One region of the Cupriavidus sp. OV096 genome, then DNA from elsewhere that is predicted to be linked to it. Evidence: riboswitches for the same ligand, from Rfam matches in the RefSeq annotation. Region 1 holds a riboswitch; the other holds the start of a gene.
What was found. Region 1 has a riboswitch for glycine ahead of gcvT (glycine cleavage system aminomethyltransferase GcvT). Riboswitches for the same ligand answer to the same signal wherever they lie in the genome.
Positions count from the first base shown of each region.

Region 2: it holds a riboswitch for glycine, as region 1 does, so the genes downstream of both, BM115_RS11100 (D-amino acid dehydrogenase) here and gcvT (glycine cleavage system aminomethyltransferase GcvT) in region 1, are expected to answer to the same signal.

Region 1 covers NZ_FOWM01000014.1:105,985-113,517, reverse strand. Annotated here, with positions in the region: gene gcvP (aminomethyl-transferring glycine dehydrogenase) at 62-2,983, opposite strand; gene gcvH (glycine cleavage system protein GcvH) at 3,085-3,465, opposite strand; gene gcvT (glycine cleavage system aminomethyltransferase GcvT) at 3,569-4,696, opposite strand; glycine riboswitch at 4,789-4,911, opposite strand; glycine riboswitch at 4,933-5,020, opposite strand; gene BM115_RS23920 (glycine zipper 2TM domain-containing protein) at 5,140-5,361, opposite strand; gene BM115_RS23915 (UvrD-helicase domain-containing protein) at 5,615-7,533, shown strand, end outside.
Region 2 covers NZ_FOWM01000004.1:186,178-193,710, forward strand. Annotated here, with positions in the region: gene BM115_RS11065 (NAD(P)H-dependent flavin oxidoreductase) at 1-374, opposite strand, end outside; gene BM115_RS11070 (Bug family tripartite tricarboxylate transporter substrate binding protein) at 399-1,367, opposite strand; gene BM115_RS11075 (ArsR/SmtB family transcription factor) at 1,493-2,182, shown strand; gene BM115_RS11080 (DUF6630 family protein) at 2,216-2,722, shown strand; gene BM115_RS11085 (LysR family transcriptional regulator) at 2,744-3,754, opposite strand; gene BM115_RS11090 (PepSY domain-containing protein) at 3,974-4,240, shown strand; gene BM115_RS11095 (cytochrome b/b6 domain-containing protein) at 4,243-4,794, shown strand; glycine riboswitch at 4,870-4,968, shown strand; gene BM115_RS11100 (D-amino acid dehydrogenase) at 5,132-6,433, shown strand; tRNA gene BM115_RS11105 (tRNA-Leu) at 6,536-6,622, opposite strand; gene BM115_RS11110 (histidine kinase N-terminal 7TM domain-containing protein) at 6,681-7,533, opposite strand, start outside.

The sequences.
Region 1 (7,533 bases):
CGGGAGGCGCAAAGCGCGCCAGCGGCGTCCGGGCAGGCCGGACGCCGCCAGACACGGCGCCTTAGTCCTGCGCGTACTCGCTCATCGGTACGCAGGCGCAGAACAGGTTGCGGTCGCCGTACACGTTGTCCGCCCGGCCCACCGGCGGCCAGTACTTCTGCGTGCGCAGCGAGGCAATGGGGTAGGCCGCTTCCTCACGCGTGTACGCGTGGGTCCACTCATTGGCGGTGATCACGGCGGCGGTGTGCGGCGCGTGGCGCAGCGGGTTGTCGTCGCGGTCAAAGCTGCCGTCCTCCACGCGCGCGATCTCGCCACGGATGGCGATCATGGCGTCGATGAAGCGGTCCAGCTCGTGCAGCGCCTCGCTCTCGGTCGGCTCGATCATCAGTGTGCCCGGCACCGGGAAGCTCATGGTCGGGGCGTGGAAGCCGTAGTCCATCAGGCGCTTGGCCACGTCCTCGTTGCTGATGCCGGTGGCCTTCTGCAGCGGGCGCAGGTCCAGGATGCACTCGTGCGCCACCAGACCGTGCTGGCCGGCGTAGAGCACCGGGAAGTGCGGCGAGAGCCGGCGCGCCACATAGTTGGCGGCCAGGATGGCGTTCTCGGTGGCGGCGGTCAGGCCGGCCGAGCCCATCATCGCGACGTACATCCACGAAATCGGCAGGATGCTGGCCGAGCCGAACGGCGCGGCCGAGACGCCGCCGATGCCGTTGTCGTCGCGGCGATAGCCCACGCTGTCCTGGTTCGGCAGGAAGTCCGCCAGGTGTGCGCCCACGGCCACGGGGCCCACGCCGGGGCCGCCACCGCCGTGCGGAATGCAGAAGGTCTTGTGCAGGTTCAGGTGCGAGACATCGCCGCCGAACTGGCCCGGCGCGGCGGTGCCGACCATCGCGTTCATGTTGGCGCCATCCACGTACACCTGGCCGCCGTGCTGGTGCACGATCTCGCAGATCTGCTGCACGCCCTGCTCGAACACGCCGTGCGTGGACGGGTAGGTGATCATGATTGCGGCGAGGTTCTGGCTGTGCTGCTCGGCCTTCTTCGCCAGATCCTGCAGGTCGACGTTGCCGTCGGCGTCACACGCCACCACCACCACCTTCATGCCGGCCATCTGGGCCGACGCCGGGTTGGTGCCGTGCGCGGACGAGGGAATCAGGCAGATGTCGCGATGGGCTTCGCCGCGGCTGGCGTGGTACTTCTGGATGATCAGCAGGCCGGCGTACTCGCCCTGCGAGCCCGCGTTCGGCTGCAGGCTCACCGCGGCGTAGCCGGTGGCGGCGCAGAGCATGGCTTCGAGCTGGTCGATCATCTCGCGATAGCCCACGGTCTGGTCGAGCGGGGCGAACGGGTGGACCTTGCTGAACTCGGGCCACGTCACCGGAACCATCTCGCTGGTGGCGTTGAGCTTCATGGTGCAGGAGCCGAGCGGGATCATGGTGCGATCCAGCGCGAGGTCCTTGTCCGCCAGCGAGCGCAGGTAGCGCAGCATCTCGTGCTCGGCGTGGTGCGTGTTGAAGACCGGGTGCGTCAGGTAGGCGCTCTGGCGGGCCAGCGCGGCCGGGAAACCATCGCCGACGGCGGCCTCGGTCGCATCGAAGGCCGGCACCGGCTTGCCGTGCGCGAAGATCTCCCACAGCGCGACCACGTCCTCGCGCGAGGCGGTCTCGTCCAGCGAGATGCCCACGCGGGTGGCGCCGATATGGCGCAGGTTGATGCCGCGCGCGGTGGCGGCGGCGTGGATCGCCTCGGTGTTGAAGCCGGTGTCCAGCGTCAGGGTGTCGAAGAACGTGGCGTTGACCGGGGTCACGCCCATCGCCTTCAGGCCGGCAGCCAGCGTGGCGGTCAGGCGGTGCACGCGCTGGGCAATGCGCTGGAGGCCCTGCGGCCCGTGGTACACGGCGTACATCGACGCCATCACGGCCAGCAGCACCTGCGCGGTACAGATGTTCGACGTGGCCTTCTCGCGGCGGATGTGCTGCTCGCGCGTCTGCAGCGCCAACCGGTACGCCTTGTTGCCCTGCGCGTCGATGGTCACGCCCACCAGACGGCCCGGCATCGAGCGCTTGAATTCGTCCTTCACGGCCATGTAGCCGGCGTGCGGGCCGCCGAAGCCGAGCGGCACGCCAAAGCGCTGCGAGTTGCCCACGGCCACGTCGGCGCCCCATTCGCCCGGCGCGACGATCAGCGTCAGCGCCAGCAGGTCCGCCGCCGCCACCACCAGCCCGCCAGCGGCGTGCACGGCATCGGCGATGGCACGGTAGTCGGCCACATCGCCGTTCACGCCCGGGTATTGCAGCAGCACGCCGAAGGCATGGGCGCCGGCGGCCTCGGCGGCGGGGCCGACCTTGACCTCGATGCCCAGCGGCAGCGCGCGCGTGCGTACCACTTCCAGCGTCTGCGGCAGCACGTCGTCCGCCACGTAGAACGTGTTCGAGGCGTGCTTGTTCACGCGCTGGAGCAGCGTCATCGCCTCGGCGGCAGCGGTGCCTTCGTCCAGCATCGACGCATTGGCGATGTCCAGCCCGGTCAGGTCCGTGACCATCTGCTGGAAGTTCAGCATCGCCTCCAGGCGGCCCTGCGAGATCTCGGGCTGGTACGGCGTGTAGGCCGTGTACCAGGCCGGATTCTCGAAGATATTGCGAAGGATGACGCCCGGCGTGAGCGTGTTGTAGTAACCCTGCCCGATGAAGCTCTTGAGCACGCGGTTCTTGTTCGCCAGCCCGCGCAGCTTGGCCAGCGCGGCTTCCTCGGTCAGCGGCTCGGTGAATTCGCCGAGCGGCATGCCGTCGCGGCGGCGGATGGCGGCGGGCACCACGGCGTCGATCAGCGCGGCGCGTGTCTCGTAGCCAAGGACCTTGAGCATGTGTTGCTGTTCGGCGGCATCCGGGCCGATATGACGGGCGGCGAAGGCGTCGCGCGCCTCCAGTTCGGCCAGCGTGGGCCGGCTACCTTGGGCGGCGTTCATGGGAAGAGGGGCGTTCATGGCAAGTGTCTCGTGGGGCGGGGCGGCAGGTGGTCAGCCTGGCCGCCGCGCGGGCATCTCGGGCGCCGTCTCCTGGCTCGGGAGACGGCTGGTGCAGCGCGTCAGGCGCCGACGCTGGCCTTGTAGGCGTCGACGTTCATCAGGCCGTTCACATCGTCGCCATTGGCCGGCTTCAGCTTGAACAGCCACGCGTCGAAGGCGTTGGCGTTGACGGATTCCGGCGCGGCGCTGGCGGCCTCGTTCACGGCGATGACTTCGCCGGCCACCGGGGCGTAGATGTCGGAAGCGGCCTTCACGGACTCCACCACGGCCAGCGCGTCGCCGGCGCCGACCGACTTGCCCACTTCGGGCAGTTCCAGGAAGACGATGTCGCCCAGCGCGTCCTGCGCGTGGTCGGTAATGCCGATCGTCAGCGTGCCGTCGGCTTCAACGCGCACCCATTCGTGCGATTCGGTGTACTTCAGGTCAGCAGGGAAATTCATGACGGATTCTCCGGGAATGCAGTGTTTGTCTTGTTTCGGTTCGCCTGCCGGGGCCAGCCGGGCAGGCGTGATGGCGACCGTTGGTGTCAGCCGGGCGGATGCCTCAGCTCACGAGTGCCTTGCCATTGCGCACAAACGGCAGTTTAACCACAGTCGCGGTCAGTTTGCGGTCACGAATCTCGACCTGGACCTCGGTGCCGGGCACAACGCCCTGCGGCAGCCGGGCAAAGGCAATGGATTGGGAGAGGGACGGGCTGAAGGTGCCGCTCGTGATCTCGCCGTCGCCGGCGGGGGTGATCACCTTCTGGTGCGCACGCAGCACACCGCCCTTGTCGCGCAGGATCAGGCCGGCAAATGTCTTATGTTGTCCGGCTGCCAGCAGCGCCGACTTGCCGATGAAATCGCGCTCGCTCTGCAGGTCGACGGTCCAGGCCAGGCCGGCGTCGAGCGGCGAGGTGTGGATGTCCATGTCCTGGCCGTACAGGTTCATGCCGGCTTCCAGGCGCAGCGTGTCACGCGCGCCCAGTCCGGCCGGGCGCACGCCCACGGACTGCAGCTTTTCCCAGATGCCGGCCACGTTCTCGGCCTCCACCACCAGCTCGAAGCCGTCCTCGCCGGTGTAGCCGGTGCGGGCCACCATCAGCTCGCCGACCATCGGGTCCCGCACCACCACCGCGTTGAACGGCTTGAGTGCGTCGGCCGGCTGGGTCGACGGGAAGGCCTCGTGCACCTTGGCGCGCGCGTTCGGGCCCTGCACGGCGATGATCGCCAGCTTGCCCACGCCGGCCGGCGCCACGTCGCCCCGGCGCGGGGTGATCGTCACGCCGCTGCCGGTGGCCGCGTTGCGGGCCGTGATCCATTCGATGTCGCCCAGCGCCGTGCTGGCGTTCACCACCAGGCGGAAGCGGTCTTCGGCGAAGAAATAGACGATCAGGTCGTCGATGACGCCGCCCTTTTCGTCGAGCATGCACGCATACAGGGCCTTGCCCGGGGTCTGGAGCTTGTCGACGTTGTTGGCCAGCAGGCCGCGCAGGAAGGCGCGCGTGTTGGGGCCGGACAGGTCCACCACGCACATGTGCGAGACATCGAACATGCCGGCATCGCCGCGCACCGCGTTGTGTTCCTCGATCTGGGAGCCGTAGTTGACCGGCATGTCCCAGCCGCCGAAATCGACCATGCGGGCACCGAGCGAGCGGTGGATGGCGTTAAGGGGCGTGGCCTGGAGCGTCATGGGAAATCCTCTGGAGCGAATACGGCAGCGAAAACGAAAAAAGGGTCATCCGCCGTGGGGATCGATGGCAATGCCACCAATCCGCCGCGGCGGATGACCCCTCTGTCCTCGATACCTGAGAGATTACGATGCAGCTTGCCGCATCGCGCGCCCCTTCGGTGGACACGCTCGCCATGCGTTGGCACGGGCGGGTGTCGCTCTCCAGAGTGCGGCATGCATCGTGTGCATGTTGCATGCCGATCCGACCGGTCCGTGGTGCCTGAGAGTTTTCGGGTGATACCCCTTCGGCGGCGCAATGGCTGCGCGCTCTCCCGGTTGGATGCGCGTGAATGTACGGGACGGGTTGACCTTTGTCAACGCGGCGCCGACGCCACCTTGCTAGGCGCCGGGGAGGGGGCTGGCTGTAATTCCTGCCGCCTGAGGTAAGGACTACCCGCGCCGGATCAACGATCCTTCGTGACGACGTTACCCACCACGCCACCCACCGCCGCGCCACCCACCGTGCCGAGCGCGCTGCCGTTGGTCAGCGCCGCGCCGCCGAGCGCGCCAACGCCCGCGCCAATGGCGGTGTTGCGGGTCTTGGGGCTCATGTCCGCGCAGCCGCCAAAGGCCGCCAGCGTGACACCGATCAGCGTGATTTTCGCCAGGGTTCGCATTGTTTTCATGATCGCCTCCGAATGTGCCGAATTTGTCATCAGGACGGCGTCGCCGCCGGTCCCGCATGACCGTATGAGGCAATCTCCATGCCCCGGATGTCCCCTCGGACGTCACTTTTACGAAGTGTTACCGCGATGAAACACTGGTAGCACTTGCGTCCTTGATGTCCGTCATCAGGCACCGGCGCAGGCCACCCTGCGTGTTAACATCGACGCCTTTCGCGCGCCCGCCAAGCGTGCGCCATCCGGCACCCGCCCACCTATGACCCACGGACTCAACGCCGCCCAATCCGAAGCCGTTCGCTATCTGGACGGGCCCTGCCTCGTCCTCGCGGGCGCCGGGTCCGGCAAGACGCGCGTCATCACGCAAAAGATCGCCCACCTGATCGAGGACAAGGGCTTCGAGCCGCGTCACATCGCCGCCGTCACCTTCACGAACAAGGCGGCGAAAGAGATGCAGGAGCGCATCGGCAAGCTGATGGAGGGCAAGACCACGCGCGAGGGCAAGCGGATTCCGCTCAAGCAGCTCACCGTCTGTACCTTCCACTCGCTCGGCGTGCAGATTTTGCGGATGGAGGCGGAGCACGTCGGCCTGAAGCCGCAGTTCTCGATCATGGATTCGGACGACTGCTTCGGACTGGTGCAGGAGCAGCTCGCCACCACGGACAAGAAGCTGATCCGTAGCGTGCAGGGCACGATCTCGCTGTGGAAGAACGGCATGATCGATCCGGAGACCGCGCTGGCCCAGGCCGCCAATGCCGACGAGCACCAGGCCGCCATGGTCTACCGCAATTACGTGGCCACGCTGCACGCCTACCAGGCGGTGGATTTCGACGACCTGATCCGCCTGCCCGCCGAGCTGTTCGCGCGCGACGAGGCCGTGCGCCTGAAATGGCAGAACCGCCTGCGCTACTTCCTCGTCGACGAATACCAGGACACCAACGCCTGCCAGTACGCGCTGCTCAAGCTGCTGGCCGGCGGCTCGCACCTGCGCGCGCCGGCGTTCACGGCCGTGGGCGACGACGACCAGGCCATCTACGGCTGGCGCGGCGCCACGCTGGACAACCTGCGCGGCCTGCAGACCGATTTCCCGGACCTCAAGGTCGTCAAGCTCGAACAGAACTACCGCTCGACGGTGCGCATCCTGGAGGCGGCCAACGCGGTCATCGCCAACAATCCCAAGCTGTTCGACAAGAAGCTGTGGTCGGAGCACGGCATGGGCGACCCCATCGCCATCCATCCGATGAACGACGAGGAGCACGAGGCCGAGTCCGTGGTGTTCCGCCTGTCCGCCCACAAGTTCGAGCGCCGCGCGCAGTTCCGCGACTACGCCATCCTGTATCGCGGTAACCATCAGGCGCGGCTGTTCGAGCAGATCCTGCGGCGCGAGCGGATTCCGTACGTGCTGTCCGGCGGCCAGAGCTTCTTCGACAAGGCGGAGATCAAGGACATCTGCGCCTACCTGCGGCTGATCGCCAATCCGGACGACGATCCCGCGTTCATCCGCGCCATCACCACGCCCAAGCGCGGCGTGGGCAACACCACGCTGGAGGCGCTCGGCACGTTCGCGGGGCAGGCCAAGGTGTCGCTGTTCGAGGCCGCCATGATGGGCGGCATCGAAGGCAAGCTCCAGCCGCGCCAGCTGGAGCCGTTGCGCGTGTTCTGCGAGTCGATGGTGCGCCTGGCGGACCGCGCCAAGACCGATCCGGCCACCGTGCTGCTCGACGACATGATGGCCGGCATCCACTATGAATCGTACTTGTACGATACCTTCGACGAGCGCCAGGCCCAGTCGCGCTGGACCAATACGCTTGAATTCCTCGACTGGCTCAAGCGCAAGGGCACGCGCCCGGAACCCGAGGCCGGGGAGGGCGAGGCCACCGGCTTCGACAACGCCGACGGCTTTGGCGACGAAGGCAAGAACCTGCTCGAACTGACACAGACCGTGGCGCTGATGAGCATGCTCGAAGGCCGCGAGGAAGACCCGGACGCGGTGCGGCTCTCCACGCTCCACGCGTCCAAGGGCCTCGAATATCCGCACGTGTTCCTGGTGGGCGTGGAGGAGGGCATCCTGCCCCACGCGCGCGAGGACGAAGACATGAGCGACGAGAAGATCGAGGAAGAGCGCCGGCTGATGTACGTTGGCATCACCCGCGCCCAGCGCAGCCTCCAGATCAGCTG
Region 2 (7,533 bases), on a different contig from region 1:
TGGTCGGGATGCGCCACCACGTGTAGCCACTTGACCCCGGCGGCCTTGAAGCGGTCGATGTGTTCGCGCGGACTGCCTTGCGACGCGATGAGGATCGGCACGCCTTCGTCCAGCACGATCTGCAGATGCTCGGCCGCCCGTTTGTTGTACAGGGCGACGTTGACCGCGAACGGCGCATCGGTGATCTCGCGCACTTCGCGAATCGCACGGCGCAGGTCGTCGGGCCGCATCGGGCCAGCCGCGATCACGCCCAGGCCGCCGGCCTTCGACACCGCCCCGACGAGCGGAGAACTCGACGACGCCCAGCTCATGCCCGCCTGGATGATGGGGTAGCGGATCCCAAGCAATTCGGTGATTCGCGTCTTGATGCTCATCTGTTGATTCCTCTGCAAAAGCGGTTACTCCGCGGTGATGCCTGCTGCCTTGATCACCGGCCCCCATCGCCCCTGCTCGGACTTGATCAGCGCGCGGTAGGCGTCGGGAGTGCTGGACTGTGCGATACCGCCCTGCTCGGCAAACTTCTCGATGAGGTCGGGGGTACGCAATGCGGCGGTGACGGCATCGACGATCTTGCGGGACACATCGTCGGGCAGGCCACGTGGCGCGACGATGCCGTACGCCCCTGCGGCAAGCACCTTCGGCAAGCCGGCTTCGGCCGCCGTGGGCACATCGGGAAGCGCCGCGAGCCGCTTGGTGTCCGTCACCATCAGCGCGCGAAGCTTGCCGCCCTTGATCAGGTGCGCGACCGCCGGGACTTCGGCGATGAACATGTCCACCTGTCCGCCCATCAGGTCCTGCACGGCGGGCGCGCCGCCCTTGTATGGCACGTGGCGCAGGCGGATGCCCGCTTCGCGCTGGAATAGCGCGCCAACCACGTGCGTGCTGCTACCCACGCCCGCAGACGCAACGGTGAACTTCTCCGGCTCGCGCTTGGCCGCTGCCTGCAGATCCGCGACCGATTTGAAGGGAGAGCTGGCATTGACCACCAGCAGGTTCGGGGTGGAGACCATCGTGCTCAGGTAGGCCACGTCCTTGAGCGGGTCGAATGGCATCTTGGGAGAAATGAACGGTGCGTAGACCATCGCGCCCGTACCGGCCATGCCCAGCGTATAGCCGTCTGCCGTGGCACGCGTCACGCCCGAGATACCCACGAGCCCCCCGGCGCCGGGCCGGTTCTCCACGACGATCGTCTGCCCGATCCGCGTGGTCATGGACTTGGCGAGCGTGCGCGCCATCACGTCAGCCGGCCCGCCGGCCGCGAACGGCACCACCAGAACGATCGGCCGGTCCGGATAGGCCGCCTGCGCAGGGCTGACCGTCAACAGGGCAGCCGTCCACAGCGAGTACATCATCAGGCGCAACATCATGTCTCCTTTATTAGAACTGCCTGGATATTTGTGGACATAGTATTTTATATCGTTGCGTTTGTCCACTATATGGTTGTACGCATCTCGCTCTATACTTCATCCGTCGTTTCACTCCGCACTGAACTATGGAATACGCTCCTGGCATCAGCCAGCTTGCTGGGCTGCTGGCCGACCCCGGCCGTGCGGCCATGTTGTGGGCGTTGATGGATGGCAGCGCGCGGCCGGCCGGCGAACTGGCGATGATTGCCGGGCTGTCGGCCTCGTCCACCAGCGGCCATCTCGCCCGCATGTCCGAAGGCGGCCTGCTCGCCGTGGAGACGCGTGGGCGCAATCGCTATTACCGGCTGGCCACGCCGGAAATTGGTGTGGCCATCGAGGCGCTTGCGTCGGCGTCGCTGGCCAGCCAGCCGCCGCGCGTGCGTGCCGTGCCGGTCTCCCGCACGGCGCCGCCGGCGCTGCGACAGGCTCGCACCTGTTATGACCATCTGGCTGGGGAACTTGCGGTGGGTCTTTTCGAACGAATGTCCGAAGCGGGCTGGCTGATCGTGTCGGGCAGCGCCGTCGACCTCAGCGCCCCCGGCGCGGAGGCGATGGGGCAGCTTGGCATCGACCTGGGCGCCACCCGCCGCAAGCGCCGGCAGTTCGCCTGCACCTGCCCGGACTGGAGCGAACGCAAGCCCCATCTGGGCGGGGCGCTCGGCGCGGCGCTGCTCGACAGCCTGCTGGCACGCGGATGGATCGAGCGTACGGACACGTCGCGCGCCCTGCGCGTGACGCCTCGCGGCCAGCGCGAAATCGTGAACGTGGCAGCCTGACGGATATGAATACCGAAGCCAGAGGAGGAGCAGATGGCAATTGAACTGGACGACGACGCGCAAGACGCCATCAGCCGGCTATTCGCGCTGATTAACCTCGGCGACAGCGCCCAGACCAGCCGGCAGTTTTCGCTGTTCGAGGAAGCGCTGGAAGACGCCGAGGAAGACGAGATCGATGCCGCCGGCCTGCTGTGGCAGGTCAAGGACATCATCGATTGGGAATCCGGCTTTTATGTCGACTGGAAAGACGCCGAGTCCTTTATCGGCTGCCTGAACCAGCTTTGCGAGCGGATCGACCTCGAGGTGGACTGGGGCACCGAGGACACCGAGGACGAAGACTTCCTGGAGGGCACGAGCGTGCCCGAGCTGATGGAGATCGTCGCCACGCAGCTACGCATGGCCGGCTACACGCTCTGGAACTGGGATACCGGCGGCGACGCCTACGGCGGCTGGATCACGCGCAGCGAAGACGACGAAGAGATACTCGAGATCGCCGACACGCTCGGCTTCGACATCCGTCCCGGCGACCAGCCCTACTGACCGACCGGCTCGCCTGGAAACTCAGTCGAGCCCGATCACCACCGCGCCGCCGTCACCGTCCGGGGTATCGGCGATGTCGGCGCTGTCCGATCCATCCGTGCCCCCCAGCGCCTTGGCGCGCGGTGCCGGGCGCCGGGTCTCCGGCACGCCCAGCGTTTCCTCGAGCACAGTGAGGAAGGCCCGCACGCTCGGCGGCATCAGCTTGCGCGCGGGCATCAGCACGTACACCTTCAGCGGCGACGACGTATAGCCGGGCAGCACGCGCACCAGTTGGCCGTGCACCAGATGCTCGTGCACGAAGCGGGGCGACATGCGCGCCACGCCCAGCCCATCCAGCGCGGCCTTGAGCCGGACTTCAGCGTTATGCGTGGAGATGCGCGGCGAGACGTCCATGGCGAAGGTTTCCACCCCATCGCGCAGGAATTCCCATTGCACATCGTCGAGGTTGCCGAGCGTCGGCCAGCCCTTCAGGTCCTGCGGCGCGCGCGGCAGGCCGTGCTCGCGGATCAGCGCGGGCGCCGCATAGAACGCACGCTCGATCAGCACCACGCGCTTGCTCGCGAACGAGCTGTCGTGGAGGTTGGTGTCGGTCATGACGAAGGCGAGGTCATAGCCGTGGCGAATCAGGTCGGGCTGGTCCCAGCTCATGTCCAGTTCCACATGCAGCGACGGGTGCAGCTTAAGTAACCTGGAGAGCGAGGCGGACAGGTGCTGCGAACCCACCTCGTAAGGCGTGGCGATGCGCAGCGTGCCGCTGACCTCGGCACTCACCGAGGCGGCCTCGGCGCTGATCTCGCGCAACTCGCCAAACAGGGGCGCCACGCGGTCATAGAGCTGCTGGCCGCGCTGGGTCACGCGCACGCGCCGCGTGGTCCGCTCGAACAGGCGCACACCAAGCTGGGTTTCCAGCCGGGCAACCGCCGCGCTGGCCGATGACTTGGGCACTTCCGCCAGTTCGGCGCCCTGCGTGAAGCCGCCCCCTTCCACCACGCGGCAGAAGATTTCCCAGTCTTTCCAGTCGATCGATTTCATGCAGACACCTTCGTCACCCACGCCCTGTGGGCGAGGCGGAATTGTCCCACAGCCCGGACAATCCCGCTGCCGACGTTCACGCCGATAGCCGCCGCGCCGGGCGGCGCGCACGGCATTTGATGCAGGTCATCGTGCGGGAAAACATTGATTGGGAATTGTTCTTGTTACCGCGTACGATTCCGGCATCCGCCCCGGATGGGGCTTCTTGCGGGAGCTGCAATGCTGAAAGTGGCCGTACTTCTCATCGCCGGTGCGTTTTCCACGGGGGCCTTCGCGGGCGCCAAGTGCGACAAGCATCCGAAGTCCGAATGGATGCCCGAGGCCGACGCCAAGGCCAAGATCGCGGCCCAGGGCTACAACATCAAGAAGTTCAAGGTGGACGGCAACTGCTACGAGATCTATGGCACCACCAAGGACGGCAAGAAGGCCGAGATCTACTTCGACACGAAGACGCTCGACATCGTGAAGTCCGAGATCGAGAAGTAAGCATGTCGGTGCCGGCCGGCCAGCTGCGCAATACCACCACGCTCCGCGTCTGGGACGTGGTGGTGCGGCTCACGCACTGGAGCGTGGCGGCCATCGTCTGCTACGACCTCATCGACGATTCCGGCGACCAGATGCACCGCGTGCTGGGCTACGTGGCCGCCGGACTTGTGCTGTTTCGCATTCTCTGGGGCTTCATCGGCAGCGAACACGCGCGCTTCCGCGCCTGGCTGCCGCGCCCCGCCGGCGTGCTGGCCCATGCCCGGGCCATGGCCCGACGCCGCACGCCGCGCTTCATCAGCCACACCCCGCTCGGCGCGGTGATGATGCTGGCGATGTGGACCCTGATCCTGCTGCTCGCCGTTACCGGCTGGCTCTCCCGCTTCGACGCGTTCTGGGGCGAGGACTGGCCCATCGACATCCATCGCTGGCTCTCCAACACGCTGCTCGGGCTGGTGGTGGTGCACGCGCTGGTGGCCATCGTTACCAGCGTGGCCGGCAAGGAAAACCTGGTCGGGGCGATGATCACCGGCCGCAAGCCGCGCGACCTCGACTAACCTGGGGTTGCCGCGCCGGCGCCGCCCGTGGCATAGTAGCCCCGTCATACCGCATCACCCGCCATACCCGTTTTACCCGCGTTATCGGGAGAGACTGTGCCTGCCGCCCGGCAGGCCGGCGCCGAAGGAGCAACCGCCCCGGAAACTCTCAGGCCAAAGGACCGGTAACGCCATTGCACTCTGAAGAACCCCGGCTCGCGTCAGCCGACGGTACCGAAGGAGCAAGCGATGCGCCCGCGCGCATCGTGAATCTCTCAGGTCAAGGACAGAGGGGGCGTGCGTCGCGCATGGTGCGCCACGTACCCCCCATCCACGACGTCCTGGAAGACCTGACAACATGAAGACAATCGCTGTCATCGGCGGTGGCATCACCGGCGTGACGACCGCTTACGCCCTCGCCAAACGTGGTTTCGCGGTCACACTGCTCGAGCGCCATCGCTACGCCGCCATGGAAACCTCGTTCGCCAATGGCGGCCAGCTCTCCGCGTCGAACGCCGAGGTCTGGACCCACCGCTCCACGCTGGTCAAGGGCATCAAGTGGATGCTCCGCAACGACGCGCCGCTGCTCGTGAACCCCCGCCCCACCTGGCACAAGCTGAGCTGGTTCGCCGCGTTCATCGCCGCCATGCCGCACTACCGGGCCAACACGATCGAGACCGCCCGCCTGGCCATCGCCGCCCGCGCACACCTGTTCGACTGGGCCGAGGCGGAAGGCATCGACTTCGATCTCAAGCGGCAGGGCATCCTCCATATCTACCGGGACAAGGCCGGCTTCGACCATGCCGGCGAGGTCTCCACGCTGCTGGCCGAGGGCGGCCTGCCGCGCCGCGCGGTCACACCCGAGGAAATGCGCGCGATCGAGCCGACGCTGGCCGGCCAGTACTACGGCGGCTACTACACCGAGAGCGACGCCACCGGCGACATCCACAAGTTCACCTCCGGCCTGGCCGCGGCGGCCCAGCGGCTGGGCGTGGTCACGCGCTACAGCCAGGACGTGCAGTCGGTCAACTCGGACGGCCGCACGGCCACCATCACCGTCCGCGACGGTAATCAGACAAGTTCGACAACCTTCGACGCCGTAGTGGTCTGCGCCGGCGTGGCCAGCCGGCAGTTCGCCACGCAACTGGGCGACCGCGTGAACATCTACCCGGTGAAGGGCTATTCGATCACGGTGAACTTGCCCGACGCCGCCAGCCAGGCTGCGGCGCCCACGGTCAGCCTGCTCGACGACGAGACCAAGCTCGTGACCAGCCGGCTCGGCGTGGACCGTTTCCGCGTGGCCGGCACGGCCGAGTTCAACGGCATCGACCGCGACATCCGCGCGGACCGCATCCGGCCCCTGATCGACTGGGTCAACACCTGCTTCCCCGGCGTGAGCACGCGCAGCGTGGTGCCGTGGGCAGGGCTGCGGCCGATGATGCCGAACATGATGCCGCGCGTGGGGCGCGGACGGCAGGCCAACGTGTTCTACAACACGGGCCACGGGCATCTGGGGTGGACGTTGTCGGCGGTGACGGCCGAGATGGTGGGCGATGTCATCCGGCAGGCGGCGGTACCGCGTGCTTTCTCCCCTCTCCCGCTTGCGGGAGAGGGGTTGGGGGAGAGGGCCGGCGTGACCGGACGCGATATCGCTGCCTGAACCGCCAGCCCTCTCCCCCGCCCCTCTCCCTGAGGGAGAGGGGCGACAACCATCGCGCCAACGAAAAAGGCCCCGCTTGCGCGGGGCCTTTTTCTTCAATCTTGGTGCCCAGGAGAGGACTCGAACCTCCACAGTGTTGCCACCGCTAGGACCTGAACCTAGTGCGTCTACCAATTCCGCCACCTGGGCAAGGTGAGCGGCGCATTCTACAGGAGCTTGCGGATTTTGCAAGCCCCTGCGCGTGCCACTATGCCTGCAGGCCCATGTAGATCTTCCCGTCCTGGACGAAGCGATTGCGCCCGGCGCGCTTGGCCTGGTACATCGCGCTGTCCGCGCGGTGCAGCAGCGGCTCCAGCCGTGGCGCGTCCGGCACCGTACAGGCCGCGCCCACGCTAATCGTGACGAAGGGCTGCACTGGCGTGCCGTTGTGCGGGATCTCCAGGTCGCGCACCGCCGCCACCATGCGGCGCGCCACGTTGCGCGTCTCGTCCTGCGAGGCGTCCGGCAGCACCACCGCGAATTCCTCGCCGCCCAGCCGCGCGCAGAACTGCTCGCCCACCAGCACGCTGGTCAGCGCGGTCGCCACCCGGCGCAGGCAATCGTCGCCGCAGGGGTGGCCGTACAGGTCGTTGTATTGCTTGAAGAGGTCCACATCGAGAATCAGCAGCCCGATCGGCTCGCCCGCCTCGAAGGCCCGGGTCACGGCCAGCAGCGACTCGCGCTGGAAGAAACGCCGGTTGGGGATGCCGGTCAGCGCGTCGATGTCGAGGTCCGCCTCCACGCGCGAGAGCTTCGCCTCGGTCTGGCCGAGCTGGGCCGTCAGCGCCAGTTCGCGCGACTGGTAGCGGCTGATGTCGCGCATGAAGACCAGCGTGCCGATGCGCTTGCCGTCCAGCCGCATCACCGGCTCCGCCGTCACCTCGTAGTGCGCGCCCTGGGGAATGTAGGGGATGGCGCCGACGTCGGCCCCCGCCTCGCGCGGCTGGCGCAGCGCCTCGTCCCATACGGCCGGCATCGGCTGCCCCCGGCGCAGGTCGGGCACCAGCCGCAGGGCGGCCGGGTTGAACTCGACGAGCCGCCCCTTCGCGTCGACGATCACG